DNA from 2 places in the Microbulbifer sp. SH-1 genome. Region 2 is predicted to be linked to the other one. Evidence: predicted binding sites of a transcription regulator. Region 2 holds the regulator's gene; the other holds the start of a gene.

Region 1 (15,845 bases), 850 kb from region 2:
TCATCTTCAGTTTCACCCGTTCCTATTTCATGGTGGACGCGCCAATTCCTTCGCGCTTTGTGCGCTTCCTCTCCACCATCATGCCACTCAAGGAAAAGTCCGAGCTGTACAACTCCATCGGCTTCCACAAGCACGGCAAGACCGAGTTCTATCGCCATATCCTCGCGCACATGAAAGTGAGCAATGACAAGTTTGTGATTGCTCCCGGCATCAAGGGGATGGTTATGAGCGTGTTTACGCTTCCGTCCTATCCGGTGGTGTTCAAGGTAATCAAGGACCGCTTCGACGCACCGAAAACCGTCACCGAGGAAATCGTCAAGGAAAAATATAAATTCGTATCCCGCGCCGACCGGGTGGGGCGCATGGCGGACACCCAGGAATACACCAACTTTATTTTTTATCGCAACCGTTTCAGCGATGAACTGCTTGCAGAGCTGCAAAAGCTGGCGCCGAGTAAGCTGCACCTGGACGATAAATGGGTGATCATCCGGCACCTGTATGTAGAACGGCGCATGGAACCACTCAACTTGTACCTCGATAAAGCGGACGACCAGCAGACAATCGAGGCAATGGAGGAGTACGGCAACGCCATCAAACAATTGGCGGCAGCCAATATTTTCCCCGGAGATATGCTGCTAAAAAACTTCGGCGTGACCCGCCACGGACGCGTGGTGTTTTACGATTACGACGAACTCTGCCCACTTACCGAGTGCAATTTCCGCAAGCTTCCCGAGCCGCAAAACGAGGAGCAGGAACTGGCGGACCGCCCCTGGTACACGGTGGCCGAAGCGGATGTGTTCCCGGAGGAATTCCGCCTGTTTTTTTCCGGCAACCCCATTGCGCGCAAGGCGTTTGAAGACCAGCACAGCGACCTCTACGACTACCGTTACTGGCAACGGCTACAAGAGCGCATCCGCGCTGGTCGCGTGGAAAGCACCTTCCCCTACCGTCGCAAGGTGCGCTTCCGCCGCCTGCCGATCAAACGTACGTCACACTAAATACATCTACCGGCTTGTAGGCGCGTCGGGGAATCAGTACAAATAGCGACACAGGTGGTTATCGCGCGCCATCAGCGCGCGTGATAACGCACTATTTTTCCCGGCAATAATAATAATTCTGGGAGCCGTTATGGATTACGACACACGCCTTATTCCATTGCACCGCCATCCGCTCGGATTCATCGAGGTCTTCCGCGAACTCGGCGCCAGCGAGAGCACCCTGCTCCAGGGCACCGGCATCACACCCGCCCTGTTCGATCTGCAGGAGGCCCGCATCAGCTACAGCCAATGGCGGGTACTGCTGCAAAATGGCGTGCGACAATGCGCTCACCCCCAACTCGGATTGATCGTCGGTCTCAGGTTTCATTGGAGTTTCTGGGGTCCGATGGGATTCATGATCGAGTGCAGTCCGAGCCTCAAGGATATTGCCGAATCCTTCCGCCGCTACATGGTGACGGTACAGCCTTTTTACGCGCTGCACGCCGCGCGCTCCAACAGTTATCTCGACCGCGGCAACCGGGTGGTGGAACCTCTCAACTATTCCACATCGCAGGATGCCGATCCGGTATTGCGGGATTTCCTGCGCCAGTTCCGCCTCGCCACTACCTTGCGCATCTGGGACGAGTGCGGGAACAAGTCGGTGGAAGACCCGGAAATCCACGTGCGCCTGGACCAGCCGCGCCCGGCCGATCGCGAGTTTTACGACAGGCTTCCCTGCCAGTCCCTTGAGTTCGATGGCAACACTTCCACCATTTCCGGCAGTATCGACCTGGTGTTCACACCGTTCCGCCCCATGCGCCGGCGCACCTATGAGCGCCTGCAGCGAGAGTGCGAGCAGGAGCTGGACCGCTTTGCGGAGCATTTCAGTTTCACCGAGCGGGTACGCTGGCACATGCGCTCACACTTCAACCCGCGGCTGGAGCTACAGCAGGTTGCCGAGCAGCTGCAGGTTTCGCCGCGCGGCCTCTCACGCCGGCTGGCGGCCGATGGCGTCACCTTTCGCGGTCTGCTGCACGAGATCCGCATGGAAATCGCACTGCACCATCTGCGCAATTCCTGCCTGGCGGTGGAAGAAATTGCACGCTACACCGGCTTTTCCTGCGCCTCAAGCCTGCGCCGGGCGGTAAAAAACTGGAGCGGAAAGACCACCAGCGATCTAAGAGGCGACAGCATTGCGCTGTAAGCCCCGCTGCCCGCAGTCGGGAGCGCAACAGTGGCTATAGTTAGAAAAGCGGTTTGGTTCCGATGGAGGTTGCACGTGCGGTATTTCGCCTGTGGCGGGTTGTGTGTGACGCTGGCGCTATGGAGTCTGGCTCTGAGCGGTTGCGGTTATCTGCCCAGTGAGATGGAGGGCAAACCCAAGAACCACAATTCCAACCCCCCTGAAACTGCGGCAGGGGTAGCGCTGCATGCCGTTGGTTGCGACGTGCGCGCCAAAAATTTCAAGCTGCTGAAATTTGACGATCTCTACACTTTCACCAACGACCCCAAGCACCCTTTCCAACCCGCCGCGAACCTGCCCAGCAAATACGATGTGCGCGCGTTTGTGTGGGGTTATGACAATTGCAAGGCGCGTGGAACCTGTCAGCACGGCGATCATTACTGGTTGATCAAACGTGGAGCGGAGGGCGATTTTACCACCTGGGTGGTCACCCCCCAGTTCCCTCGCATCACCATTGAATCCCGCTGCAAGGAGCGGCTGAAGGTTGGCGAGCGCTACCGCTTTTCGTTTGAGAACGGGAAGCTGGTGGGTTTCAGTAGGAACTAGCACGCAAAATATAGCGTTCCATAAAGGTGTTGCTTGTGGCTCGCCGCAGGTTCTTCTCCGATCAAACCTCCCGCTTTTTTAAATACCGATAAATTGCATCCTGTGAGCGCACGTTGCGTTTGCTATGGCGATTGGCAATCAGGCTGTTGCTCTGGTCCGCGTCCATCAGCCGCGCTTTCTGGTTGTCCTGCCACTGCAGCTCGAGAATATCCAACACGGTCTTGCGGTGCTCCGCCGACAGCAGCGGGAAGGTCACCTCCACCCGGTGATCCAGGTTTCTCGTCATCAGATCAGCGGAGGACAGGTACACCCTGGGTTCCCCCGCGTTGTGGAACGCATATACCCGGGCATGCTCAAGAAACTTGTCCACCAGGCTGATCACTTCGATGTTGTCGGAGACGCCCTGGGTCTGGCACATCAGTGCGCACATGCTGCGCACGATAATCCGCACACGCACACCGGCGGCTCCCGCGCGATACAGACGCTCAATCACCTCCGAGTCCACCAGATTGTTGCACTTGATGAAGATGTCCGCCGGCTTGCCGGCCACCGCTGCGGAAATCTCGCGATCTATGGCCGCGAGCAGGTTTGGTCTGCTGGAGTGAGGGGAAACCCAGATGTGGTGGTAGTCCGGCTGCCGGTGAGACTGCTTAATGAAGTCGAATACCCGGTAAGCGTCCTCGCCCAGTTTGCTGTCGCCGGTGAGCAGGCTGAAATCGCAGTAAAAACGCGCGGTACTCTCGTTGAAATTTCCGGTACCGAAGTGGCTGTAATAGCGGTCGCGACCGTCTTCTTCACGCACGATGGAGATGAGTTTGCAGTGCACTTTGAGACCGGGCACCCCATAGATCACTTCCACACCGGCATCGCTCAGCTCACTGGACCAGTGCAGGTTGGCCTGCTCGTCAAAGCGCGCCTGGAGTTCCACTACCGCGGTCACCAGCTTCTGGTTGCGCACGGCGTTGACCAGTGCGGCGACCACGCGCGAGTTTTTCGCCACCCGGTACAGGTTGATGCGGATTTCCCGCACCTTGGGGTCAATGGCTGCGGAGGCAAGCAATTTGGTGATTACGCGGAAGTCGTGATACGGGTAATAGCAGAGGCGATCGCGCTCGCGCAGCCAGGCGAAGATATTGGCGCTGTCCGGCAGGGTGGGCAGCGGCGTGATACGGCGGTAGGTGTGCTGGCGGCTGTCTGCCGGGAAGCTCATGAAGTCTTTCGAATTATGGTAGCGACCGCCGGGAGTAAAGCTGTCGTAGCTGCCCATCTTGAGCTTTTTCTTGATCAGCTGCAGCAGCGCCTCGGACATAGTGGAATCGTACACAAGCCGCACCGGTTCCGCCTGCTTGCGTTTTTTCAGTGACTTCGCCACCCGGTCTACGATGTTCTGCGTCACGTGTTCGCCGAGTTCCAGTTCCGCGTCGCGGCTGATTTTGAAGGTGTAGGCAGACGCCTTGCTAATGGGCATTACATAGCGGAACACATCCACCAGACAGGCGCGGATCACGTTGTCGAGAACAATGTAGACTTTTTCGTGCTTTTTCTCCCGGTGCGGAATCGCGATAAACCGCGGCAGGATGTCTGTGGGAATTTCCAACGCCGCAAAGCGCAGGCTGCCGTCCTCCAGCTCCAGGTAAATGCCAAAGTAAATACTCGCTTCGTTGAGAAGCGGCATGGTTTCACGATCATCAATGAAAAAGGGTTCAAGTTCCGGCAACACTTCGCGGTGGAAAAATTCCTCTACGTACACGCGCTGGTTATCGGTAAGCTGGCGCTCGTTGATCAGATGGATATTGTGCCGCCCCAAATCTTTCAGCACCTTGCTGTAGGCATTGCCGAAGCGGGCCTGCAGGCGCAGCACCTTTTCGTTGATACTCCCCAGCAGCTCGCCAAAGCGCTCCTTCTGGCGACCGCCTTTGGCAAACGTGGCCAGGCGCCGTACATCGGCCACCCGAACGCGGTAGAATTCGTCGAGATTGTTGGAAAAGATGCCAAGAAAGCGCACCCGCTCGATGATGGGCACCCTCTCGTCCTCGACCTCCTGCAATACCCGGGCATTGAACGAGAGCCAGCTCAGCTCTTTGGGATACAGGGGGATGTCTTTTGCCATACTTTCCGGTGCTTCTTCTGCAAGTCGTTCGCCAGCCCCGGACTCAGCCGGGGATTCGACGCCAATTGGGAATGCGGCTTCTATCGTTTTCAAGTTTATATGGACACGCTAGTGACAAGGTGATGGCTGCGCAGTTTGCTACATTTTTGTTTCAGGTATTTGACAAGAAAAAACATGACAATGGATAACAACGCGGACGCGGGCAACGAGCGCTATGCAGCGCTGGATCTGGGCTCCAACAGCTTTCACCTGCTGTTGGCAGAATTCCGCGACCAGCGCATGGTGCGCCTGCACACGGACCGCGCCATGGTGCGCCTCGCCGAGGGGCTCGACAGCGAGCGCAACCTGGCGCCGGACGTCGCGGAACGCGCGCTGGAAGCACTGAGAAGGTTCGCGCCGGTGATTCGGGGGCTACCCGCCGACAATGTGCGCATCGTGGGCACCAATACCCTGCGCATCGCCAGCACCCAGGCGGATGGGTTCCTCGAGGCCGCCGAGGCTATCCTGGGCGCCCCCATTGAGATCATTTCCGGTATCGAGGAGGCGCGGCTGATCTATTCCGGCGTTATGGCCGCCGCCGAAGGTCCGCCGCGGCTGCGCTGTGTGGTGGATATCGGCGGCGGCTCCACGGAGTTTGTGCGCGGCGTGGAAAGCCCTCGACAACTGCAGAGCGTAAATGTCGGGTGCGTGGCATTCAACCGTCGCTTTTTTGACAGCGGCAAAATCGACCTGGGGAAACGCAACAGTTTCACGCGCGCCCGTCGCGCCGCCCAGGCGGAGTTGCAGGAGCTGCGACACATGGCCGACGAGGCCCTGGTCATCGGCGCCTCCGGGACCATCAAATCTGTCGCGCGGGTACTGAACGACGGCGAGCTGTTGCCGATTCACCGCCGCGATCTGGACAAGCTGGCGGACCGGGTGGCCAACTGCAAAACAGTGGCTGCCATCGATCTGCCTCACCTCGAACCACAGCGCCGCCCGGTATTCGCCGCCGGCCTTGCGATTCTGCACGGTATCTTTCGCGAACTGGACATTGAAGTCATGCACGTTTCGCCATTTGCCATCCGCGAGGGTATCGTCCACGATCTCGCGGGCCGCGCGCACGGCGGAGACCGTCGCGCGGACACCATTTCCAACCTGATGGAGAAGGGAGAAATCGACCGCAATCAGGCGAAGCGGGTGGCCAACACTGCGCTGCAGTTCTTCGGCCAGCTGAATCCGCACTCGGTGACAAGCCAGCGCCGCATGTTGCGCTGGGCGGCAGATCTGCACGAGATCGGTCTCGCGCTTTCCCACAGTAATTTCCGCAAGCTGGGCGCCTTTATGATCGAGCATGCGGACATGGCGGGGTTCAGTCGCAGCGAGCAGGAAAACCTGGCGTACCTGGTGCGCAACCAGCGCGGTGATATCAAGGCGGTGCAGGAGCACTACGGCTTTCATCCAAACAACGACCTGTTGTTGTGCCTGCGCCTCGCCTGCATCGTGCACCGGGATCATATGGACCGCCCCATCGACGGGCTCGCGCTGTCGGCCGATGGCCCGGGCTATCGGCTGGAAATCCCCTCCGACTGGCTGTACGACAATCCGGCAATCGAAGATCTTCTGGAACTCGAAGTAGAATGCTGGGCGGAAAAAAACATCAAACTAACACTGGGTGGCTCGTGAGCGATTCCAATTTCCTGTCACTCGATCAATTGAAGCTGCAACACCACTACGCCGATCTCGGACCGGTGTTCGGCACGTCACTTCCCCCGACTCCGCTGCAGAACCCGCACGTCATCCACGTCAATCCAACGGTGATGGAACTGCTCGGAATCGACCCGCGCGAGGCTACCAACCCGGACTGGGCGCTGCTTGGCAGCGGTGCAAAACTGTTCCCGGGCAGCGTGCCATTTTCAATGAAATACACCGGTCACCAGTTTGGCAGTTACAACCCCGAGCTTGGCGACGGGCGCGCGCTGTTACTGGGTGAAGTTGAGCGCAACGGCAAGCGCTGGGATCTGCATCTCAAGGGTGCCGGCCAGACGCCCTACTCCCGGTTTGGCGACGGCCGTGCGGTGCTGCGTTCAACCATCCGCGAGTATCTTGCCGGCGAAGCGCTGACGGCACTCGGCATCCGCAGCACCCGCGCGCTGTGTATGGTAGGAAGTCAGGAGCCGGTGGCGCGGGAGAAACTGGAAACCGGTGCCGCGCTGATACGCGTGGCTCGCTCCCATATCCGCTTCGGGCATTTCGAGTATCTGTTCTACACCCGCCAGCTGGAGGCGCAGCACCGTTTGGTGGAGTTTGTGTGTGCGCAGTTTCTGCCAGAATTTGTGGATAAGCCTGTGCAGGAACAGGCGGAGGCGCTGTTGCGGTTTACAGTGAAGCGCAGTGCGGAGCTGGTTGCGGGCTGGCAGTCGGTAGGCTTTGCCCATGGGGTTTTGAATACGGACAATATGTCGATCATCGGGGATTCATTTGATTTCGGTCCCTACGGTTTCCTCGACGATTATGAGCCGGGTTTTATCTGCAACCATTCGGACCACACGGGCCGCTATGCGTTTGATGCGCAGCCGGGGGTGGTGCTGTGGAACCTGAATGCGCTGGCCCATGCGTTTTCTTCTCTATTGAATGTGGAGACATTGAAGGATTGTCTCGGCCAGTATCAGCCGTTGTTGATTGAGTTTTACTCGGGGTTGATGCGGCGCAAGCTTGGGCTTGCCCTTGAGGATGAGGGCGATCAGCAGCTGTGCGCGGATCTGATGGAGCTGCTGGAATCGGGGCGGGTGGATTACTCGCTGTTTTTCCGCGCGCTGAGCCGTTATTGCGGGGAGCGTCCGGCTACTGCTTTAGAGGAGCTTGTTTCACCTTCGCAGCACGAGGCTTTGACGAGCTGGCTTTCCCGCTATGACCAACGGCTGCAGAAGGAGAGCCGCTCCCCGGAGCAGCGCAGCCGGGATATGTTGCGGACGAATCCGAAGTTTGTATTGCGGAATTATCTGGCGCAGCGGGTGATTGAAGCCGCTGAGGCCGGGGATTTTCAGCCTTTGCGGACGTTTTTTGATTTGTTGCAGACGCCGTTTGATGAGCATCCCGGGTTTGAATCTTGGGCGGCTGCTCCCACTGAGTTGGGTAAACATTTGCCCATCAGTTGTTCGTCCTGATTTTGGGGTCCGTTTTATTTTCGTTTGGTGGCGGTAGAGCACTGGGGATGCGTTTTTGAAACCGCCATGCATACATCCCTGTAGGCTGCGTCGGAAACGTCCCTGTTTCCGACGCTTTCAAAAACGCATCCCCAGCACTCCACCTTCGATTTGAAGTTCAAGTCTTCGTTAGTCAACAGCGAAAGTTCTTTTCGGGTTGTGTAGAAATCTGGACTATCCGCCGAGGCGCCGATACCGGGTGCTGCCTTGCCAGACCTTCCGCGAGAGGGACCTCGCGGAAGAGCCCCCAGGGATGGGTTCACGGCGTGTCTGGCAAGGCAGCACCCGGTAGCGGCGCCGCCACGCAGTAACTACGAAGCCCTGACTCAACTGGACTTAGCCGCAACTTTCAAACCCGCAACAGCGTAATACGCCTTCTTCGGCTCGCCATCCCGATCAAAAATCAGCGGGTAATTGGTCCGCCCAACCACAGGCCAATCATTTTTCCAGGATTCCGCATCCGTAGTGCCCCACAGAGTAACCCGACGAACCTTGTCCCGATGTTTCAGGAAAAGTTTGAACAGGGATTCATATCGCGCCGCCAGTTCATCGACGATTTTTTCCGGCAACTGCTCGGGGAAAGGATTGAGTTCTTCCGAGTAGGCAAAGTTGGTGGAAATCTCCGCACCCATGTAGTCGTAGGCTTGGGGCAACACATCCACATCCAGCTCGGTGATATGCACATCGAGACCGGCAGCGGCAATGGCCTCAATACTGGCTTCGATCTTGGCGATGGCGGGCTCACTCAAATGTACGTGCGCCTGCATACCCACACCGTGAACCGGCATACCCTGCTTGCGGAATTTTACGATCTGCTCCAGGGCAAAATCCCGTTTCGCCGGGATCGTCATGTTGTAGTCGTTGTACAGCAGCTCTGCATTGGGGTCGACCTCGCGGGCGAGGTGGAAGGCGCGGGAAAAGTAGTTCTCCCCAAGGGCGTTGTACCAGTGGCTCTTGCGCCACTGGCCGTCGTCGGTGACCGCTTCGTTGACGACATCCCACGCCTGGATTTTGCCGCGGTAACGCCCTGCCAATGCGGCAATGTGACTCTCCATGGTCTGCTCGATGTCACTGCGCTTGCGCAACCGACCGTGGCCGTCGACGAAGACCGATTCCGGCATCTGCGAGTGCCACACCAGGGTGTGGCCGATGGTGTACATCTGATGGCGCTGACCGAAGTCTACGAAGTGGTCAGCACGCTGCCAGTCCCAAACATCCGCTTGCGGGTGCACCTCTTCCCATTTCATCGCATTTTCCGCGGTGATGGCGCTGAACTCGCGCGCCACCAGAGCTTCCAGACCAGGGTTTTGGGCCTGCAGGGTGTTGTTGGACAGCGCAGTGCCTACCTTGAAGTCACCGCCGAACAGGGCACCCAGCCCCGGTGCTGAAGCCCCGGATTGGCCGGCAAGTGCCTCCGCCAGCAGGCGTTTGGGGCTCGCGCTGCCCAGTACCAGGCCTATACCGGCGGCAGTGAAGGCGCTGCGCAGGAACAATCGCCGCTGCTGGTTCATCATCGTTGTTTTTTTCATTTTCCTACCTCTATTTCACCTTTTTATTCTTTTGTTTATTTTTTAGTCTGTACGGAGCGGTGTAGCAGCGGTCGCAAAAGGCTAGACAGCTCCTGATGCTGTGTTATAGTCACCGAGACTATTATGATTAAGCAACGAAATCCAGCGTAAGCACCAGAAAAGACAACGATAAAAAACAATAACGAGTGAGAGAAGCCGCCATGGGCACATCCAGTATCAGCATTCGCGAAAAAATCGGCTACGGCCTGGGCGATACCGCCAGCAACATCGTGTTCCAGGTGGTGATCAATTTCCTGCTGGTGTTCTACACCGATGTGTTCGGTATTTCCGCCGCTGCCGCGGGCACGCTGCTGCTGGTGGTGCGGATATTCGACGGTATCACCGATCCGCTGGTAGGGGGCATGGCAGACCGCACCCGCTCCCGTTGGGGACGCTACCGGCCCTATCTGCTGCTGATGGCACTGCCCTATGCGGGCCTTGCCGTACTGGCATTTACCACCCCGGATCTCGGCGAGAACGGCAAGCTGGTTTATGCATACATTACCTATACCCTGTTGATGACCGTGTATACCGCCATCAATATTCCCTATTCCGCCCTGGGCGGTGTGATTACCGAAGACACCACCGAGCGCGCGTCTATTCAGTCCTACCGTTTTGCCATGGCCATGGTGGGCGGTGCGCTGGTGTCCGCACTGACACTGCCGCTGGTGAATCTGCTCGGCCAGGGCGACAAGGCCTTTGGTTACCAGATGGCCATGGCGGTCATGGCCGCGATTGCGGCGCTGTGCTTTTTTATCTGCTTCTGGAGCACCCGCGAGCGGGTTGCGCCGGACACGGTGGCCGACTCGAAAGGCAATATCGCGAAGAACTTCGCCGGGGATTTTTTCAACCTGTTCCGCAACAGCCAGTGGGCGATCATCGCTGCGGCGACTTTTTTCCTGCTGGTACTCGTCGCCATGCGGGGTGCGGTGACGCCTTTCTACGTGACCTACTACTTCCAGTCAGAGAGCCTGGTCAGCATGTTCGTCACCCTGCCCATGCTCGCGGGTGTAGCCGGCGCGGTAAGCACCAACTTTCTCACCAAGCGCTTCTGTAAGGCGCGCCTGTTCAACTGGGCAATGATCGGGGTGATTGTCACTCATGCCGCCCTGCTGCCACTGGGAAGGGATCAGGTGTACCTGGCGCTGGCACTCGCCATGGCCGCAAACTTCGTACATATGATCGCTATTCCCCTGATCTTCTCCATGGTGCCAGACACCGTGGACTGGTTTGCCAGCAAAGGCCACCCGAAAAAAATGGCCATGGCCTACTCCGGACATTTAATGGCCTTGAAGCTTGGCCTCGCCTTCGGCGGTGCCAGTGCTGGCTGGCTGCTGGGCTATTTCGACTATGTGCCGAACGCCGAGCAGAGCGAGCGCACCCTCGACGGCATCGTGCTGATCTACGCCGCGGGCCCGGTGGTCTGCACCTTGATCACCATGGCGCTGTTCCGCAATTACCGGCTCACCAATGTTTTTATGGCAACCGGCATGCGCGCTGAAAACGCGGCCGACTCTCCCGATACTGCAAACGCAGTTTCCAACTAATCCCATGTTCCGCCGCAAATGGCGATAACAGAATGTGACGTAAGAATGTGACGAAGGACGTGATGAACAATCCAATTTTAAAAGGTTTCAACCCGGACCCCTCCATCGTGCGGGTGGGCGACGACTATTACATCGCCACTTCCACCTTCGAGTGGTACCCCGGGGTACAGATTCACCACTCCAAAGATCTGGTGAACTGGCGACTGGTCAGCCGCCCGCTCAACCGCGAGGCGCTGCTGGATATGCGCGGCAACCCGGATTCCTGCGGTATCTGGGCGCCCTGCCTGTCCTGGTGTGACGGATTGTTTTACCTGGTGTACACGGATGTAAAACGCTTCAATGGCAGTTTCAAGGACGCACACAACTACATCACCACCTGCGCTACCATTGACGGCGAGTGGAGTGATCCGGTGTATGTGAACAGCAGCGGCTTCGACCCATCCCTGTTTCACGACGATGACGGCCGCAAGTGGTTCACCAATATGGTGTGGGACCATCGCACCGGCAAGAATGCGTTCGGCGGTATCCTGCTGCAGGAGTATGACCCGGCAGCGAAAAAACTCGTCGGCCCCATCACCAATATTTTCCTCGGCACCGACGCGGGCCTGACCGAAGCGCCGCACATCTACAAGCGCAACGGTTATTACTACCTGCTCACCGCCGAGGGCGGAACCGGTTACGAGCACCGTATGACGTTCGCACGGTCAAAGAATATCGACGGGCCCTACGAACTGGACCCACACGGCTATTTCCTGACCTCGGTAGACAACCCGGATCTGGTGCTGCAGCGCTCCGGTCACGGAGACTTCGTGGAAACCCCGCAGGGCGAGATTTTCGCGGTGCATCTTGCCACCCGCCCGCTGCCCGGAATCAAACGCAGCCCACTGGGACGCGAAACCGCAATTCAACGCGCGGAGTGGGGCGAAGACGGCTGGCTGCGGCTGGCGCACGGCAACAACCAGCCCCAGGCGAATGTCGACGCCCCGGACCTGCCGCCGCACCCGTGGCCGCAAGATCCTGCGCTGGATGAATTCGACAGTGCACAACTGCCAATGCACTACCAGTGGCTGCGCACTCCCTACCCGGAGAACTTTTACAGCCTGCAGGACCGCCCCGGTTTCCTGCGCCTGTTCGGTAAACAATCCATCGGCAGCAGCTTTGAACAAGCGCTGATCGCCCGCCGCCAGCAGGCATTCTGCTTCACGGCCACCACTAAAGTGGAGTTTGTGCCGCAAACCTTCCAGCAGATGGCGGGGCTGACCTGTTACTACAATGGGCAGAAATTCCACTATCTGTATATCTCCCACGACGATGAGCACGGTAAGCATCTCGGCATAATGAGTCACAGCGAAGGTGAGGTAACCGACCTGCACTTCCCGCTGGGAAATTACGGCTCGGGTTCAGAAAAAGTAGTGCCGCTGCCAGCGAGTACGCCAATTTACCTGCGCGCACAGGTGAACTACGAGAAACTGGATTTCTTGTGGTCAGTGGACGGGGAAAAATGGCAGCAAGTCGGGGAGACGCTGGACTACAGCATTGTCTCCGACGAGGCGGGTCGCGGCGAGGGCGCGAGCTTTACCGGCGCCTTCGTGGGCATGGCCTGCCAGGATATTTCCGGGGCGAATTGCCCGGCGGATTTTGATTTCTTTGAGTATCTCGAGCGTTAACCGGTAGGCCGGAAACGCAAATCCTCACAGGATCTTCAGAAGTTGTAATGGTGAGTAGTCTCTCTCACAAACCCTTCGCCCGGCGTGCTTTACCCCGGGCTTTTTTTTATTTAGCGGTAGTCGGCTCTAGACCTCAAATACAAAGCCCTGCTGAGTGAGTTCGCGGTATACCTTCAGGTCAAACCGGTACAGATTGGCGGCGCGGTAACTGACGCCAGACTGTTTTTCATCCGTAGACACAAGCAGGTTCATCTTCATCATCTTGCGGCGGAAGTTGGGTTTGTCGAGGGTGATATCCAACACGGCTTCGTACAGCCGCTGCAGCTCAAACAGCGTGAATTTTTCCGGCAGTAAATTGAAGCCAATGGGCTCGTGGCGCACTTTGTGCTTGAGCCGTGCCAGGGCTTTGCTGAGAATGCTGCCGTGATCAAAAATCAGTTCCGGGGTTTCGCGCACATTGACCCAACGCGCATCCAGTTCGGATTTACCCACGGAAAGCACATGGGCATCTGAGCGCACCAGGGCGAAAAAGGCGACGGTGATGATACGCTCCCCCGGGTGTCGTTCCACCTCGCTGAAGGCGTGCAGCTGCTCGAGAAAAATATCCCGCACCCCGGTGCGGTCCAGCAGTACGCGGCTGGCGGCCTGTTCCAGGGTTTCCCCTTCTTTCAACCAGTCTCCGGGCAGGCCCCAGCGGCCACGGCTCTCGCCCTCGCCGTGCTTGACGATCAGTACTTTCAGTTCGCCGTCGTCGAAGCCGAAAATGACGTTGTCTACGGTGAGTGCGTGTCTCGGGGTCTGCATAGTTCCGTTGTATGTCCGCTGCCGGCGCCCCCGGATTCTACCGCTATCCCCAGGGCCGGGTATTTTGTTTTGCGTTAAAGCTGCGGATTATTCCACAGAACGCGGTGTCCCGCAGCGCCAGTCCCTTCTTGCCTACCCGGTGTGCGGAATTACAGCATCTACACTAAAGTGAATCTTCCGATGCAGGAAGTGACCTAAAAAAATGATATGGTCACACCCTGTTTACCTGTGATGGACTCTTTTATGAAAAAGCTATTCCTTGCTGTCGCTGCCGTTTTCGCTTCTCTTTTGCTGTCTACCCAGCTGGCGTTTGCCGATGTGGTGGGACGCTGGAAGACCATTGATGATGAGACGGGCCAGCCGAAGTCGATTGTGGAGATTTACGAGCAGGGCGGAAAATACTACGGCCGCGTGGTGGATCTGTTGATGAAGCCGGACGATACGGTGTGCGATGCCTGCCCGGGGGCGCTGAAGGGCCAGAAAATTGTCGGTATGAATGTGATTACCGATATGGTGAAAAAGGGCGATGTGTATGAGGGCGGGAAGATTCTCGACCCGGCGAAGGGCAAGGTGTACGACTGCAAGATGTGGCTGGAAGGCGGCAATCTGATGGTGCGAGGTTATCTCGGGTTCTTCTACCGCACGCAGACGTGGTATCCGGCAAACTGAGTAAGCACTGAATTCAATTTCGTGGCGGTCTGGCACAGGGAGGCGGGTTTCCGGAACCGCTGTGAATACATCCCTGTACGCTGCGTCGGCGACGTCCATGTCGCCGACGCTTCCGAAAACCCGCCTCCCTGCACCAGCCCTTCAATTCTGAGTTCTGTGGACTTGGTCCCGACGCGAAAGCCTCTTGGTGGCCCTGTGCGGAACGATTGCCGATGAGGTTGTGGAGCACAGGGCCACCAAGAGGCTGCCACCCCACCCGCTACCGTGCCACCCGCTACCGTGCCACCCGCTACCGAACCAAAAACCCTACCCCTTCCGATCCGGATTCGACAACAAAAACACCAGCGGCATAGCCGCGATATTGATCCACATCAGCATCTGGAAATCGTTCACATATGAGATCTCCGCCGCCTGCTGGGTGATGGTGTTCATCACTTCCGCCGGTAACGCAGCAATCTGGTCGGCCGAGGGCATACTCATGCCCGACGGGATCTGCACCCGTTCGCCCAGCTGCTGCTGGTTTATCCACAGGTTGCGCGTGAGTGCGGCCATGACGATGGACACACCGATACTGCTGCCGAGGTTGCGCGAGAGGCTGAACAGCGCGGTGGCTTCGCCGCGCAGGCGCGGTTCGAGGGTGGCGTAGGCCAGGGTGGAAATGGGTACGAACACGAGGCCGAGCCCGAGCCCCTGCACCACGCCGCTCACGATCAGGTCGTGCTGGCTCACCTGCAGATTGAAGCCGGTCATCTGCCACAGGGACAGGGAGATCAGTGCCATTCCCAAAAGGATCAACGCGCGCGCGTCGAAGTGCTGCATCAACCGGCTCACCAGCATCATCGAGATCATGGTGCCGATGCCCCGTGGCATCAGGATCAGGCCGGTGGTGACCACCGGGTAGCCTTTCCATTGCTGCAGGAAAGACGGCAGCAGGGCCATGGTGGCGAGCAGGGTGATGCCGACCACGAAAATGAACGCAACGCCGGACGCATAGTTTTTGTCGCGGAACAGCCCCGGTGACAGGAACGGGTTGCTGGTGGTGCGCGAGTGCACGATAAAAAGATACAAACCCAGCGCGGCGGCGATGGCGTAGAGCTGAATTTCCAGCGCTTCGAACCACTCTACCTGTTCGCCGCGGTCGAGCAGCATCTGCAGGGCGCCCACTGCCAGCGCGAGCATGGCGAAGCCGAAGGCGTCGAAGCGCTGCTTGCGGGTTTCGGTTTCCGGTACGAAGAAATAAATGCCGAGCATCGAGAGGATGCCGAACGGCAGGTTGATGTAGAACACCCAGCGCCAGGAATAGTACTCGGTAAGCCAGCCACCCAGGGTCGGGCCGAGGATCGGGCCGATCATCACGCCCACGCCCCAGATACCCATGGCGGACGCGTGTTTTTCCTTCGGGAAGGTATCGAGCAGGGTGGCCTGGGACAGTGGTACCAGGGAGGCGCCGAACACGCCCTGCAGCAGCCGCCACAGGATCATTTCATTCAGGCTGCCGGCCTGGCCGCACAGCATGGAGGTGACGGTGA
Region 2 (15,845 bases):
GTTTCGAGGAAATCGAGAAAATCCTCAACAGCGTGTGCGACGGCGCCAACAGTGTCTGGTATTACGGCAATGTCTATGATCCGGTGGATGGGCAGACGCCGCTCAATTGGTGGCAGGACATCCTAAAACCGGAATAAAACCGACCCATACCAAAATCGTCATCCTGGCCTGCGCCGGGATGACGAAGTCCACAAGTAGTTGAACCGCTATGCTGATCGTCATCTCCCCCGCAAAAACCCTGGATTACGAGAGTGAGATTCCCGTACTGGACACCACCCAGCCGGATTTCCTCAAGGACTCCGCCCTGCTGATCAAAGAACTCAAGTCTCTGAGTCCGCAGGACATCTCCGCGCTGATGAAAATCTCCGACAAGCTGGGGCTGCTCAACTACGACCGCTTCCACAGCTGGAAGCGCCCGTTCACCGATGCCAATGCGCGCCCGGCACTGCTGGCGTTCAAAGGCGATGTGTACACCGGGCTCGGAGCCGAGACCATGAACAAGCGCGATTTCGACTTTGCGCAGAAACACCTGCGTATGCTCTCCGGCCTCTACGGCCTGCTGCGCCCACTGGACCTGATGCAGCCCTATCGCCTGGAGATGGGCACAAAGTTCGCGAACAGCCGCGGCAAAAACCTGTACGAATTCTGGGATGACAAGATCACTGCCGCACTCAACGAACAGCTCAAGGCGCTGAAGAGCCGTGAGCTGGTGAATCTCGCGTCCACGGAATACTTCAAATCCATACAGCCGAAAAACCTGCAGGCAGACATCGTCACCCCGCATTTCAGGGATTGGAAAAACGGGCAATACAAGATGATCAGCTTCTTTGCCAAGAAAGCCCGCGGCATGATGAGCCGCTGGGCCATCGACAACCGGGTAAAGAAAGCCGAGCAACTCAAAGACTTCGACGTTGCCGGCTACTATTTCAGTGCGGAGCACTCCAAAGGTAACGACTGGGTGTTCCTGCGCGACGAGCAGCCAGTGTGACAATGACGGACAAGCAACTGCCAGATGCGCCCTCCACCGGGCGCAACCGCGAGCCGATCTTCGAACAGTTGCAGCGCCTGCTAAAGCGCAGCCGCCGGGTGCTGGAAATTGGCAGCGGCACCGGTCAGCATGCGGTGTACTTTGCCCCGCGACTGCCGCACCTGGTATGGCAAACCTCGGAGCGCGCGCAGAACCTGCACGAGGTGCAGGCGTGGCTCGCCAATAGCCCCGCAGACAACTTGCCGCCGCCGCTGCCGCTGGATGTCACTGGTGAATGGCCGGAGCTGCGTGTGGATGCGGTATTCACCGCGAATACCCTGCACATCATGCCGGCCAGTGCGGTGGAGACCTTCTTCGCGCGTCTGCCGCAGGTTCTGCAGCCCGGCGGCCAGCTGGTCGTCTACGGCCCGGTGAAAATCGCCGGAGAATATATCGGCCCTGGCAACGCCGGCTTCGATGAACAGTTGCAAGAGCAGGACCCGCTGCGGGGGATTCGCGATCTCGAGTGGCTGGACCGGCTCGCTGAAGCACAGGGGCTCAGCAGAACCGAAAACAATTTCCTGCCCGCCAACAACCAGCTGCTGGTGTGGCGGTTGATCAGATAACGCGCTTTGTAGGAGCCTGCTTGCAGGCGAACATTTCCGGGCTCCGGACTATTCGCCTGCAAGCAGGCTCCTACAGGCAGAGTCATCGACAAGTACAAGGACCCTTTACTATGCCCCCATGGTTTGAAACCACCCTCGCCATCTTCGCCGGCATTGCCGCAGTATTCTTCTTTGCCAAATACCGCGAGACCGCCGCGGCCCTGCACGAATCCGAGCGCATGAAGCACAAACTGTCCAAAGACCTGGACCGCTACCGCGATGTACCGCAACTGCGCGCCCTGCGCGACAGCCTCACCGGCGGGCGCAGCCTGCCAGTGGATGACGAGGGGCGCGAGCATCTGCTGATCCGCGACAGTGAGCGCAAGCTGGTACACATAGCTCTTACAAAGTCCGCCACCCGGCTTTCGGCAGACGGTACCGCGCACTATCGCATCGACGGCGAAGAGCGGAGTTTGCAGGAGCTGGATTAATCCAGCGCTCCTTCCCACGGCTTCCCCCACTATCGAACTCGTCTGCTTCCCGCCGGGTGCGAGCCCACGCCCGGCGCCCCATACCCTCCGGTCTCTCCGGACTCAAAATGAATAAAGTTCTCAGTCTCGATGAGAGGTTTGTCACAAAATAACCCGGAAGAGCTATTGTCGCGCCAAGTGGTTAGGGCTATTTTGGCGCCGCCAATAATTCTGACTAATGGCGTGTACAAAAATTATTCTGACTGATACGAACAAAGGATCTGGTTGTTTATGTGGGCCAAGAACCAAATTGCCGGCATTGTTGCGGCAGGGGCTATTCTGGGGGCGGCACCGGTAGCCGCAGAAGTATTTTCCGGTCGCGGTAGCGCCATGGCCGGCGCCGGCGTCGCCGGTGGCGATTACACCTACAGTGCGCTGATCAACCCGGCGACCCTGACCAATTTCAAAGAAAACGACGATTTCGCGCTCAATATAGATGTGGGGGCAATTGCCAACGACGAGAATGAATTCTTCGACACCAGCGAGGATCTGAGCGACTTTCTCGACGACATTGACGGTTTGACCGCCACCCAGGACGATGCGAATTACATTCTCGCGCAACTGGAAATACTGGATCAGGGGCGGCTGACGGTGGATGCCGGTGCCCAGCTGACCATTGCCGTTCCCAACAGCCTGGCATCCGGCCTGCTGTTTGTTCGCCAGTCCGTCTTCGTGGCGACGGAGATCCGGCTGGCGGATTCTGACGTGGAGCTGCTGGAAGACTTCGGTGAGCAGATTTTCGACGAAAGTGACCTGCAAACCGCAGCCGGCGCGTTTGGTTATTCCCTGCAGGAAATCGGCTTTGCCGCCGCCCGCCAATTCACTTTCGGGGGTTACCAGGTTTCTCTCGGCGCAACGCCGAAATACCAGCGGGTTGAAACCATCGAGTACCTCGAAACGATCGCGGACTTTGACAGCGACGACTTCGACGCCGATGACTACATGCTGGAGCACAGCAATTTCAATATCGACTTCGGCGCGACCATCAACTGGGGTGAATTGCAGGGCGGTGTATCCCTGCGCAATGCCATTGCCCAGGACTACGACACCATACAGGGTGGGGTAAAAATCCAGCTGGAACCGCAACTGACCGCGGGCCTTGGTTATACCGGTGAAGTATTTACCCTGTTGGCGGATCTGGACCTGAATTCCATCGAGGCGTTCGAAGGTGCCGGTGAAGTACAGATCGCGCGTCTGGGTATGGAGGCGGACCTGTTTGATTGGGCCCAGCTGCGGATTGGGTACCGCCACGACCTGAAAGACACTTACGATGGCGCGCTGACAGCGGGTATCGGCTTCTCGCCGTTTGACGTGGTGCAGTTCCACCTGTCCGCGATCAAATCCTCCGACGACACCTACGGCGCAGCTCTGCAGTTTGGTCTGGATCTGTAAGATTTGTCGGTAGCCTGCGCAAGGGGCCTGCGGGCCCCTTTTGCATTTCCGGCACTCAGGTCAGACACTCAGGCCGAGCTGGCCAGGGTCAGTTTGTGCGTTGGGAAATTGAGCGTGAAGGTACTGCCGCGGCCAGGCACACTGCTGACCGTGAGGTTGGCACCGTGGCGCAGCAGCACATGTTTGACGATGGCGAGGCCGAGACCGGTGCCGCCACTCTCCCGGGAGCGGCCCGCATCCACTCGGTAGAAACGCTCGGTGAGACGGGGGATATGCACCGGATCTATACCGATACCACAGTCCTTCACGGAAAAATGCCCGCCCGCCGCATCCAAGCGCCAGCGCAGTTCAATCGGCCCGCCGTCAGGGCTGTACTTCACCGCGTTGAAGGCGAGGTTTGCAAACGCACTGTGCAGCTCGCCAGCGGTGCCGGTAATAGTGCAGTCCTCGGTACACTCCACGGTGATCTCGTGGCGCCCGCCACTCAGTGAGCGCGCCTCACCGGCCACCTGCTCCATCAACTGCCGGACCGACACCCTGTCGCGGCCAGTGTCGCGCTCCGACGTTTCCAGCCGCGCCAGCAATAGCAGATCGTTCACCAGCCCGGTCATCCGCACCGTCTGCTCGCTCATCTGCGTCAGCGGCCGCTCCCAGTTGCGCGGCGCCTGACCGCTCATCTGCAGCGTCTCCAGATAACCCGCAATCACCGTCAGCGGCGTGCGCAACTCATGAGACACATTCGCCACAAAATCCCGCCGCATCTGCTCGAGGTTGTGCAGTCGCGTCACATCCCGCACGATCACCAACGCCTCATCCTGACCGAAGCGCGTCACCTCCATGGTCAGAATACGCGAATCGTCCCCCGGCGCCGGAAGCGTAATCGGCTCCAGCGACGCGCGACCGCGCCCGAACATACGGTTGTGCATATGCTCCACAAACCGCGGATCGCGAACGAAGTTGACCAGCGGCTGCCCCGCATCATCCGCCTGCAGGCGCAACATCTGCCCCGCCGCCGGATTCCACCACGCCAGATTGCCCTCATCCTCCAGTGCCACAATCCCCTCGCGCAGCGCACTGGTACTGTCCTGCACCCGGCGCAGCATGGAATGGAGCTTCTGCTTTTCCTTGCGGTGGCGGCGTTGCAGTCGATAGAAATCGTCGGAAATATCCCCCCATACTCCGAAGCTCGTCGGCGCGGGACCGCGGCGACCGTTGCTCAGCCAGCGGTCGAACTGGTTCTGCTGCCACAGCAGCCAGCCGAGATACACGGCGAGGCCGGCGCACAGCGCCAGCCACCAGTTGTCGGTCGAAAAACCGAGAATGGTGGTGCCGAGGGCGATGACGATAAAGCGCGAGAACTCGCCAATACTGCGATCGAGCATGATGGTTGGGCCATCTTGTTTTGGGGTGCACTGATTATTCTCAGTGGACCTGCGGACTTTATACGAAGGAAATGCCCGAACCGAAGTGCGGGTTTTCAAGTGAAGGGCGAGTGCCGGGCTTGGGTTTTTGAAAGCGTCGGCAACAGGGATGTTGCCGACGCAGCGTACAGGGACGTATTCACAGCGGTTTCAAAAACCCAAGCCCGGTGCTCGACCGCCACCGGACTCTCTACGGAGTCCACAAAAAACGTGCGGAGTAGGATTACACCCTTTCCACAGTCTGTACAGAAAAGCGGTAGCCGGTACCGCGTACGGTCTGGATATAGCGCTCGTGACCGTCGATGGTCAGTGCCTTGCGCAGGCGACGGATATGCACGTCCACCGTGCGCTCCTCCACATACACATTGCCGCCCCACACATGGTCCAGCAACTGCGTACGGGTATAGGCCCGCTCCTGGTGCGAAAGGAAAAACGTCAGCAAACGGAACTCCGTCGGCCCCATCTCCACCGGCTGGCCATTGATCGTCACCCGGTGGCTGATCGGATCCAGCACCAGCCCCCCCGCCGTCAGCGGTTCCTCCGGCGTCGTCGGCCCCGCGCGACGCAGAACCGCCTTCAGACGGGCTACCAGCTCGCGCGGAGAAAACGGCTTAGTAATGTAATCGTCGGCGCCGGTTTCCAGCCCCTTGATCTTGTGATCTTCCTCGCCCTTCGCCGTCAGCATGATGATCGGCAGCGAAGACGTCAGCTCGTCGCGCTTCAGGCGGCGGGCCAGCTCAACCCCGGAAACATCCGGCAGCATCCAGTCCAGCAGCACCAGATCCGGCTTCTCGTCGATCACCAGTGCGTGCGCCGCCTGCGCATTCTCCGCCTCAAGGCAGCGGTAATCCGCCATCTCCAGCGCAATTCGCAGCATATCCCGGACCGGGGCTTCGTCGTCGACTATGAGGATCGTCTTGCTGTGCATCTGCCTGCCATACCCTAGCTGGTGAATTTGTCACTTAACTGACTTTTCTTAGAGTGGCCATTTAACGTCACTTTAATGACAAATATATGACAGCTGTGCGGCGATCACGACCTCGCCGCCAAAAGGTAGGTTCAGTTGGCTAGAAAATGGAAAAAAATACCTGCAAAAATCGCCGCGCCAGCCCAATTACTGTTGAGAAACGCCTGAAAGCAGAGTTCCCGTTGCCGATTCCGCACCAGCCACTGCTGATAGATGAACAGCCCGGTCGCCGCGGCCACGCCGCAGTAAAACAGAGCACCCAGCGCCTCCCGGCTGCCCAGCATCAGCAGCGCCAAAACGACCATCGCCTGCAAACTGCCGGTCATCACCCGGTCCATATCGCCAAACAGGATGGCGGTGGACTTGACCCCGATCCGCAAGTCGTCGTCCCGGTCCACCATCGCGTAAAAGGTGTCGTAGGCCACGGTCCACAGCAGATTCGCGGTGAAAATCAGCCAGGCCACCGCCGGCACTTCTCCCTGCACCGCCGCGAACGCCATGGGAATACCCATGCTGAAGGCGGCGCCCAGCACCACCTGTGGCAGGTGGGTATAGCGCTTGGCAAAGGGGTAGCAAAAGGCCAGCGCCAGTGCCGGCAGCGACAACAGTACAGTGAGCCGGTTGGTCGTCAGCACCAGTAGGAAGGCCGCCAGCATCAGGCCCGCGAACAGCAGCAGAGCGCCCTTCGGCGTGGCCGCACCGGTGGCCAGGGGGCGCTGGTTGGTGCGCTTCACGTGGCCATCGATGTTGCGGTCGGCGAAGTCGTTGACGGCACAGCCGGCGGCGCGAGTGAGGACCACACCGAGGGTGAACACCGCAAACAGATGCAGACCCGGCCAGCCCTCAGCGGCAATCCACAGGGCCCACCAGGTGGGCCAGAGCAGCAGCAGCGAGCCGATGGGGCGGTCGAGGCGCGCCAGCTGCCAGTAGGGAAGCAGTTGCGGCCAGCGCTGTTGTATCTGTTGGCTGATCACTTGCATAGGTGTCTCCCGGAACGCGTAGCCCTCAGGCGGAGGGTGGACTGTGGGGATTGAAACTGCTGAGGAAGGTTTCCGCAACCAACAGGGGCTTGTCGCCGAGCCAGAAGGTGGAGCGGCGGCCCCAGGCGCGGGTGGCCATGTCGGCGAACTGTTCGAGCTGGCATTGGGGATTGCGCGCAAGCTGATTGAGGACGATGGGGCCGCGCCGCATATCGGATCGGCTGAACAGGAGTTCCCCCAGGGGGCGGTTGTCGAGACTGCGCAGGTGGCGGTGTTTGCCGGCCAGGGAGCGCTCAGGCAGGATACTGCGGGCGTAGACCCAGGGTTGGCCGCGACCGCAGAGCAAAACTTCGCGCACGAGGGCGAGGGATTTGTCGCGCAGGCCGAGGGCGCGACGCTCTTCGAGGCGCGGTTGCTGCCAGCCCTGGTTGAGTATCTGAACGTGAAACTCGCCGCTGCTGTGGTGTTTGAGAGCGGCGGTGAGGGAGCCGGGGTGCAGCAGCCAGGGCAGCAGTGGCTCCGGTGGCGTTGATCCGTGGAGGGTGTCCAGCGGGTGGGGGTGCCAGTCGCCGACGGGTTCAAAAGGGGAGTGGTACAACGCTGACTCCGCGCGGGTTCAAATGACCGCATTGTACCTGAGCAAGCCATTCGGGGAACGCGCTTTGCCCCTCGTGCTTGCTGCCGATATAGTGGCGCAATCTATAACTAGAGGCCTGAACTAAGTTCGGTGGCGGCGCCTTCGCCCGGAAATTCTTGGTTCTTGCCATCCGCATATAATTTTTTGCCGCACTCGTGGTGAAAACATAAACAGGACGGACCATGGGGCTCACCAAACAAATCGTACTGGCCATGATCGCGGGCATCGCGGTCGGCCTGCTGTTCAATTTTCTCAATGTCAGCCAGATCCTTGGCGGAGGCGTAACCGGGTTTATCAATAACTACCTGACCAATGGCCTGTTCGATGTTGTCGGGCGGATCTTTATCGCGTCCCTTCAGCTGATGGTTGTGCCGCTGGTACTGGTTTCCCTGATCTGCGGAGCCTGTGCGCTGTCGGACGGCAGCCGGGTTGGGGTGCTGGCGGGCAAGACGCTGCTGCTGTACCTGATGACCACGGCACTGGCGATTTCGCTGGCACTGGTGCTGGCGTTGGTGTTCCAACCGGGTGCGGGTATGGAAGGAATGGCCGGTGATGCGGTGTTTGATCCCAAGCCGGCACCGCCGCTGTCGGAAATGCTGGTGAACATCTTCCCCACCAACCCGGTGGAAGCGATGGCCAAAGGCAACATGCTGCAGATCATTGTATTTGCTCTGCTGATGGGTTTTGCAATTTCCCGCAGCGGCAAGCCGGGGCAGCGCATTGCGGGCTTCTTTAATGATCTCAACGAAGTGATCATGCGCATGGTTTCGGTGCTGATGGTGTTTGCACCCTATGGGGTATTCGCGCTGTTGGCGAACAAGATTGCGCAACTGGGGCTGGATGCGATCCTGCAGTTGCTGAAGTACTTCCTTGTGGTGCTCGGCACGCTGCTGCTGCATGCCTTCGGGGTCTACTCGCTGCTGCTTAAGCTGCTGTCCGGCCTGAACCCGGTGAAGCTGATAAAGAAGATGCGCCCGGCGATGGTGTTTGCCTTCAGTACCGCCTCTTCCGCGGCCACGATACCAGTCACATTGCAGACGGTGGAGAAGCGCCTGGGCGTGGATAACAAGGTGGCCTCTTTCACCATCCCGCTGGGTGCGACCATCAACATGGACGGCACCGCGATCATGCAGGGGGTGGCGACGGTATTCATTTCCCAGCTTTACGGGATCGAGATCGGCCTGATGGGCTACCTGACCGTGATCCTGACGGCGACGCTGGCTTCTGTCGGCACCGCCGGCGTGCCTGGTGTCGGCTTGATCATGCTGGCGATGGTGCTGCAGCAGGTGGGCTTGCCGCTGGAGGGGATCGCCATTGTGATGGGTGTGGATCGCCTGCTGGATATGGTGCGAACGGCGGTGAATATCACCGGGGACGCGGTGGTGAGTACGATTGTGGCCAAAAGCGAAGGCGCGCTCAATCTCCAGACCTTCAACGATGACAACTACAACAGCGTGGCAGATGGCAACGAACGGAGTGCGAGCAGCGCCACCTCCTGACACTGCAGAAAATCACACACAACAGGGCTGCGTTTGCAGCCCCTGTTGTTTGTGCGCCTTACGTCTCCAGCGGGAAGCCGCTACAGCGCGGCCAGCTCCCGCAGCCGGTCCGCCTCGAGGTTTTCCTCCATGGACTCCACCAGCTGTTCCACCAGCTCGCTGAGCGCTTTCTTGATCGCCTCTTCGGTGTTGTCGTCACCGGTGCGGCCGTCGTGGTAGACGCGGGCCAGGTATTTTTCGCTGATCCTGAGTTCGTCGATATTGATCCTCTGCTCGCGCAGCGCGGTACCGCTGCGATTGCTGAGGACGTAACGGAACTCGCCGTTCAGGGTGACGTTGCCCTGCTCCAGGTCATAATCGGCCTTGGGCTTGATGCCGGCCAAGTGCTTGATGACCTTGAGGTTGAGGTTGTTTTGCAGGGTTAGAGCGCCGTCTGCCTGTACCAGCGGTACTTTCTCATCGTCCAGATACTCGTGCAGCTCCGTTGCCAGCTCGCTGTGCAGATGCTGGGTGTAGGTGCGTATCGCCTGCTGTTTCAGATCCGAAAGTGCGCCGCCGTTGCCGGCCTGGGCCAGCATAAGCTCCAGATTGCCAGCGGAAACGGGCATGGGCACATCAATCTCGATTTGTGTGGCGGCGACCACAAGACTGGGGGTGACATCATCGCCGCCCCAGAAGCCGCCCTGGGCATGGCTCTGGGCAGTAAATCCAATGCTCAGCAGGCCGGCGAGCGCCAGCTTGCGCAAGGTGGGGGTTCTCATTCATCGCTCCCTGTTTTCTTTTTTATGCCGGGATGTCTGGTAAAGCTCTGGCGAATCAATTCGCTCTGTAATTACTGTATAACAAGTGACAGGCTGCCAGTTATTGGGACAGAGAGCAAAATTTTTCCGTGACCTATGCGTCAGTAGTCGTTCGTTTTGTGCGCGGGATCTCGGCGGGAATTTGCAAGTTCGGCTACAGCCCTTGGGGATAGCTGGCGGCTGCGTGATCGGTGGGAGGCGCGCCCCAGGGCGCGCGGCGGGAGTGGGTCAGCCGCCGGCGATATTCCGCAGGCTGTCTGCTTCCAGGTCGTCCTCGATGCGGTCGAGTATCCGCGCCACCAGGTTGTCGGTCAGCTTTTCCAGTTCTGCTGGCGTACTGTCTTCGGCGGCCTGGCCGTTGCTGTAGGTCTTGATCTGGTAGCTGGCCTTGATACGCAGGTCGGCGATATCCAGGCGCCGCTCTTTCAGCACCTCGCCGCCCGGCTTCTGCAGGCGGAAGTGGAAATCGCCACTGGCGCTCAGATTGCCCTTCTCCAGCTCATAGTCGTCACCGCTTTTGAGTCCGCTCAACTGCTTGACGATGGAAATGTCGATGAAGTTGTGCAGGGTCAGCGAATGGTCGCTGGCAGCGAGCTCCACCTGTTCCTCCGCAAAAAAATGCCGCAGCGCGTGTTCGAGCTTGCTGCGCAATTGTTCGCTGAAGGCGCGGGTGGCTGCGTCCCGCGCGGCTGCCAGACCCTCGCCGGAGGCGGCCTGGGCGAGCAGCGCCTGCATGTCGTTTCCTTGCAGCGGCGTGGGGATTTCCGCGGCCACTTGGGTGCGCGCCAGGGTGATCTGGGGGAGTGGCGGTTCATCGCTGCTGCCAAACAGGCCGAGGGCCAGAGAGGGTGCGGAGGGCAGCGTCAACATGGCACAGACGACAAGGCGGCTGCCGGCGGACACAAGATTGTGCCTGAATGAGCGGTTCAAGTGAGTCTTCCTGTGGTTCTCGCGAGGTTACGCCATGTCGGCGCCGAGGGTTGTTGTACGTGCGTGAGCAACTCTCCAGCGGAGGCTGCCACTGCCACGGTGCGAGTGCAAAAATATTGGTGACTGTTCTTGACCAGTTGGTCTCTGCAAGGGGTGGCGGCTTCGAAAAAGGCGCAGCGCTTCACAAAGCCGGGAAAAGCTGGAGGGAAACTGTATAGCTAAGGACCGTGTAGCGTTGCGCACTGCCCCCATCAGGCCTCCGCGAAGCGCGGCTTGTTGTGCAGCCAGCGTCGCACCAGTGCCGCGCGTGCCCTGTGGTCCAGGCGGGGGTCGGCGGCGATTTTCTGCACCAGTGGCAACAGGTGCGCATCCCGCTGCAAGTCCGCGATGCGGTGCTGGATCTCGCCGGTCTGGCGGGTGCCGAGGATTTCGCCGGGGCCGCGCAGGCGCAGATCTTCCTCGGCGATGGCGAAACCGTCGGCGTGGCTGCGCAGGGCCTGCAGGCGCGCGCGGCCGTTGGCAGACAGCGGCGTGGTGTACATCAGCACACAGTGACTGGCGATGCTGCCCCTGCCGACGCGCCCTCTCAGCTGATGCAGCTGTGCGAGACCCAGGCGTTCAGGGTTCTCGATGATCATCAGGCTGGCATTGGGCACATCCACGCCCACCTCGATCACGGTAGTTGCGACCAATAAATCCACGTCGCCGGCCTTGAAGGCCTTCATTACCAGCTCCTTGGCCTCGGGCTTCATGCGCCCGTGCACCAGGGCCACGCGCACGCCGTCGAGGGTATCCGCCAGCTCCTCGGCGGTGGATTCGGCGGCCTGCGCCTGCAGCGTTTCCGACTCTTCAATCAGGGTGCACACCCAGTAGGCCTGGCGACCCTCGCGCACCGCGTTCTGTACCCGCTCCATCACCTCGTAACGGCGCTCGCTGGAGATGGCCACGGTGTTGATCGGCTGGCGGCCGGGGGGCAGTTCATCGATCACCGAACAGTCCAGATCCGCGAATGCCGACATCGCCAGGGTGCGTGGAATCGGGGTGGCGGTCATGATCAGCTGGTGCGGTTGGGTGCGGGCCGCGCCCTCGACGGAGTCATTTTCCGCGCCGGCGGCACCCTTTTCCCGCAGCTGCAGCCGTTGGCGCACGCCAAAGCGGTGTTGTTCGTCGATGATCACCAGCGCCAGGCGGTGGAACTCCACGCCATCCTGAAACAGTGCGTGAGTGCCTACCACCAACTGTGCGTCGCCGGTGGCGATGGCCGCCAGCTGCGCGCGACGCTCCGATACTTTCATACTGCCGGTGAGCCAGGCCACGGTGATGCCCAGGGGTTCCAGCCAGCCGCAGAAGTTGATCCGGTGCTGCTCGGCGAGAATCTCCGTGGGCGCCATCACCGCGCATTGATAGCCGGCGCCGATGGCCTGCAGAGCGGCGCGCGCGGCCACCAGGGTTTTGCCGGAACCCACGTCGCCCTGCAGCAGGCGCATCATTGGCACCGAGCGCGCGAGATCGTCGGCAATCTCTTTTCCCACGCGCTTCTGGGCATTGGTGGGCGCAAACGGCAGGCGCGCGAGAAAATCCCGCTCCAGCGCCGCATTGGGGGGGAGTGCGGGTGCGGAGACCCTGGAGGCGCTGCGGCGCAGTTCCAGCAGGCTCAGGTGGTGCGCCAGCAATTCTTCCAGCGCCAGCCGTTGCTGTGAAGGATGCTGGCCTTCCGCCATTTGCGGCAGGTCCGCGTCTGCCGGCGGCTGGTGCAGATACATCAGCGCGCCTGCCAGTGGAATCTGCAGGGAGCGCGGCAGCAGTTCCGCCGGCAGCAGTTCGGTGACATTGTTGCCGGCGAGCCAGTCGAGCCCCTGCCCGATCAGCGCGCGCAGCCGCCCCTGCCCGAGGCCCTCGGTCAGCGGGTATACGGGCGTGAGGGTGTCGGCAGTGGGGGAAATTTCCTCGCCGAGAATCTCGGTTTCCGGGTGATAAAGTTCGATACCCGCACTGCCGCGACGGGCTTCGCCGTAGCAGCGTATGCGGGTGCCGGGGGCCAGGCGGTTTTTCTGCGCGGCGGTGAAATGGAAAAAGCGCAGCGTGACACTGCCGCTGCTGTCCTGCAGGCGCACCGCCAGGCTGCGGCGACGGCCGAGCACCACGTCCGCGGCGCGCACTTCACCCTCAATGACCGCATCCATGCCCGGGCGCAGGCCCGCCAGCGGGACTACGCGGGTGCGATCCTGGTAGCGGGCCGGCAGGTGGAACAGCAGGTCCTGCAGTGAGCTGATATGCAGTTTGGCGAGGGTCTCCGCGAGCTTGGCGCCGACGCCTTTGAGGGCGGTAACGGGGATTTCCGCCAGCGGTTTCTGGCCCTGATGTTGGCTTTGGTCTTGTCTCTGGCTCACGGACTCTTGAGCTGGCACTGGTTGATGGCGTCGCGCAGCATGTCGATGGCGCGGTGTCGCGGGAAACTCGCCCGCCAGGCCAGGGCCACGGTGCGCCGAGGCGCCGGTGCCACAAATGGGCGGGTTACCAGCACACCGGTGGCGTACTGGGAGGCCGCCGCCGCCGAAAGTGGCAGCACGGTAATGCCCAGGCGGGAGGCCACCATATGGCGCAGGGTTTCCAGTGAGCTGCCGTCGGCCGCGGTGCGGATATGACCACTGGCGGCCTCTCTTTCAATCGACTGCTGCAGCTGCGGGCAGGCCTCCAGCACCTGGTCGCGGAAGCAGTGGCCTTCCCCCAGCAGCAGGACATTGTCTTCGCACAGCTGCTCCGGGCTCAGCGCTTCGAATTTGGCGAGCGGGTGATCCGAGGGCATCAGCACCACGAAGGGTTCATCGTACAGTGGCTGGGTGACCACGTCCGGTTCGGTAAACGGTAGCGCAATGATTACCGCGTCCAACTCGCCTTTGCGCAGGCGCGCCCGCAAAGTGGAGGTGTAGCCCTCCTCTACATACAGCGGCATCTGTGGTGCCAGATGTTGCAGCTGTGGAATGAAATGCGGGAATAAGTAGGGGCCGATGGTAAAGATGGCCCCGACCGACAGCGGGCTGCTCAGTTGGTCCTTGCCGGCGCTGGCGATGTCCTTGATGGCCGCCGACTGTTCCAGTACCAGCTGTGCCTGGGCGACGATACGCTCGCCCAATGGGGTGGCTTGCACCCGGGTCTTGGAGCGCTCGAACAGCGCGACCCCCAGCTCTTTCTCCAGCTTTTTGACGGCGATGGAAAGTGTAGGTTGGCTCACAAAACAGCGCTCGGCGGCGCGGCCGAAATGCTGCTCCTGAGCGAGGGTAACGATGTAGCGCAACTCGTTTAATGTCATGGCAAACGCAATCAAGGAAAACTTGGCGATAGAGTTTATTCATAAACGCCCCCAGGCGGCCAGCAAAACTGCCACCCGGATGTGTAAATGTCTCAAACCAGAAAAAAATGCTATTAATCAGCTTTATAGTTAGTAATTTTTGCTATTAACTTTCGCTCTTCGCAGTGGTGTGGCGCTTTATTTGCTATACGTTAAAGGGCAAGTGTTCAATACACACAAAGCGGAGAATCGCTATGGGAATTTTGTCTTGGATAATTCTCGGCCTGATCGCGGGTGCGCTGGCCAAGTGGATCATGCCGGGTCCGGACCCGGGCGGCTGGATTGTCACGATCATCATCGGCATTGTCGGTGCGATCATCGGCGGTTGGCTCGGCTCGCTGGTTGGTATCGGCGGACCTGTCACCGGCTTTGCGCTTGGCGATATCATCACTGCAGTGATCGGTGCCGTCATCCTGCTGTTTATCTACAGGATGGTGAAGTCGCGCAGCTGACTGCGGAATCGGAATACCGAGTGCAGAGGCCCACAGCGCGCTGTGGGCCTCGTTCACAGATTGCGATGAGCAAACAGGTTATAAATGGGTTTGCTGACTGAGTATTCGCAATAATTCACAAATTGTTCTCACATTCAACTTAGAAGAGGGTGCCGGAGCGATTGCGGCACCGGACATATTGGGGCCGACGTTCGGACCTGGGGGTTTATTCAAGCGGTTATGGCAAAGGAAAAAGTCTGGATCTTCGGCTGCGGCGATCTGGGGACTCGTCTGGCATTGAAGCTGGATCGCAAGGCGTACGACGTATTTGGCGTGCGACGCAATCCGCTGCAGGCGCTGGCACGCAAGCGCCGGGCAGACGTCGTCAACTGGCGCCGCGGCGACGCTACCCGGGCGGAAGATATACACAGGCATCTCGATGGGGGTGCGGATGTGGTCATCGCAACCTTTACCCCCGGCGCCAGCACGCCGCAGGCATATCAACGCGCCTATGTGGAAACCGCCAGCGCCATGCGCCAGGCCCTTGCGGATATGCAAAAGCCACCGCGTCTGCTGCTGTGGATTTCCTCGTCCCGTGTTTACGGCCAGAGCGGCGATCAGTGGCTGGACGAGCGCTCACAACCGCTGCCCAGCAGTTACCAGGGCGAAGCATTGCTGGCGGCGGAAAAGATCATTCAACAGAGTGTGGTGGAAACCTGTGTCGTGCGTTTCGCCGGCATATACGGCCCCGGCCGCGATCGCCTGCTTTCGCAAGTGCGCGCCGGCCGCTGCGCACCGCCCTCGCCACCGCAATACAGCAACCGGATTCATGTGGATGATGCGGTGGGTTTTCTGGCCCATCTGATCGAGAATCAGAAACGCGGCCGCGCCATTGAAAAACTGTATATCGGTGCCGACTGCACGCCGGTGCCCATGTACGAACTCCAGAGCTGGCTGGCCAAATCCATGGGATATACCAGCGCACATCTGCGCGAAGAAGTGCCCACCAGCGAACGCCGCTCGAAGAAGCTGAGCAACAAGCGCATGCTGGAAAGTGGCTATGAAATGCTGTATCCCGATTATCGCGCGGGCTATAGCACCCTGCTGGAAAACGACTGACAGGCTTCCGCGGAAGCCATCTCCCCCGAAATCCACGCCGCGCGCCGCTTGTTCAAAGCGGCGCGCGGCATCCCGCTCAGATCACCATCACCGCTTCGGCTTCAAACTGCGCACCGCGCGGCAGCTGGCTCACGCCTACCGCAGCGCGCGCCGGGAAGGGCTTGGTGAACAGCTCGTCCATCACTTCATTGACGGTAGCGAAGTTGCTTAGGTCGGTG

Evidence for each region. The regulator PhoB, encoded in region 2, activates phosphate uptake and scavenging genes when phosphate is short. The targets are predictions, from matches to a motif close to TGTCATAAANNTGTAACA.
Region 1: a site for PhoB is predicted at 5,024-5,041, ahead of ppk1 (polyphosphate kinase 1). Genes of this name have one in related genera too.

The regions. Positions count from the first base shown of each region.
Region 1 covers NZ_CP046948.1:4,320,632-4,336,476, reverse strand. Annotated here, with positions in the region: gene aceK (bifunctional isocitrate dehydrogenase kinase/phosphatase) at 1-998, shown strand, start outside; gene GNX18_RS17815 (AraC family transcriptional regulator) at 1,129-2,181, shown strand; gene GNX18_RS17810 (hypothetical protein) at 2,257-2,766, shown strand; gene ppk1 (polyphosphate kinase 1) at 2,828-4,876, opposite strand; gene GNX18_RS17800 (Ppx/GppA family phosphatase) at 5,051-6,541, shown strand; gene GNX18_RS17795 (YdiU family protein) at 6,538-8,022, shown strand; gene GNX18_RS17790 (endo-1,4-beta-xylanase) at 8,388-9,590, opposite strand; gene GNX18_RS17785 (glycoside-pentoside-hexuronide (GPH):cation symporter) at 9,791-11,176, shown strand; gene GNX18_RS17780 (glycoside hydrolase family 43 protein) at 11,239-12,843, shown strand; gene GNX18_RS17775 (NUDIX domain-containing protein) at 12,970-13,647, opposite strand; gene GNX18_RS17770 (DUF2147 domain-containing protein) at 13,891-14,316, shown strand; gene GNX18_RS17765 (DHA2 family efflux MFS transporter permease subunit) at 14,623-15,845, opposite strand, start outside.
Region 2 covers NZ_CP046948.1:3,467,819-3,483,663, forward strand. Annotated here, with positions in the region: gene GNX18_RS14205 (DUF4265 domain-containing protein) at 1-137, shown strand, start outside; gene yaaA (peroxide stress protein YaaA) at 209-988, shown strand; gene GNX18_RS14215 (DUF938 domain-containing protein) at 991-1,593, shown strand; gene GNX18_RS14220 (hypothetical protein) at 1,704-2,063, shown strand; gene traF (conjugal transfer protein TraF) at 2,334-3,494, shown strand; gene phoR (phosphate regulon sensor histidine kinase PhoR) at 3,563-4,876, opposite strand; gene phoB (phosphate regulon transcriptional regulator PhoB) at 5,139-5,843, opposite strand; gene ubiA (4-hydroxybenzoate octaprenyltransferase) at 5,975-6,862, opposite strand; gene GNX18_RS14245 (chorismate lyase) at 6,888-7,460, opposite strand; gene GNX18_RS14250 (dicarboxylate/amino acid:cation symporter) at 7,682-8,998, shown strand; gene GNX18_RS14255 (hypothetical protein) at 9,079-9,759, opposite strand; gene GNX18_RS14260 (hypothetical protein) at 10,027-10,728, opposite strand; gene recG (ATP-dependent DNA helicase RecG) at 10,980-13,118, opposite strand; gene GNX18_RS14270 (hydrogen peroxide-inducible genes activator) at 13,115-14,038, opposite strand; gene GNX18_RS14275 (GlsB/YeaQ/YmgE family stress response membrane protein) at 14,272-14,529, shown strand; gene GNX18_RS14280 (NAD-dependent epimerase/dehydratase family protein) at 14,749-15,627, shown strand; gene GNX18_RS14285 (RidA family protein) at 15,704-15,845, opposite strand, start outside.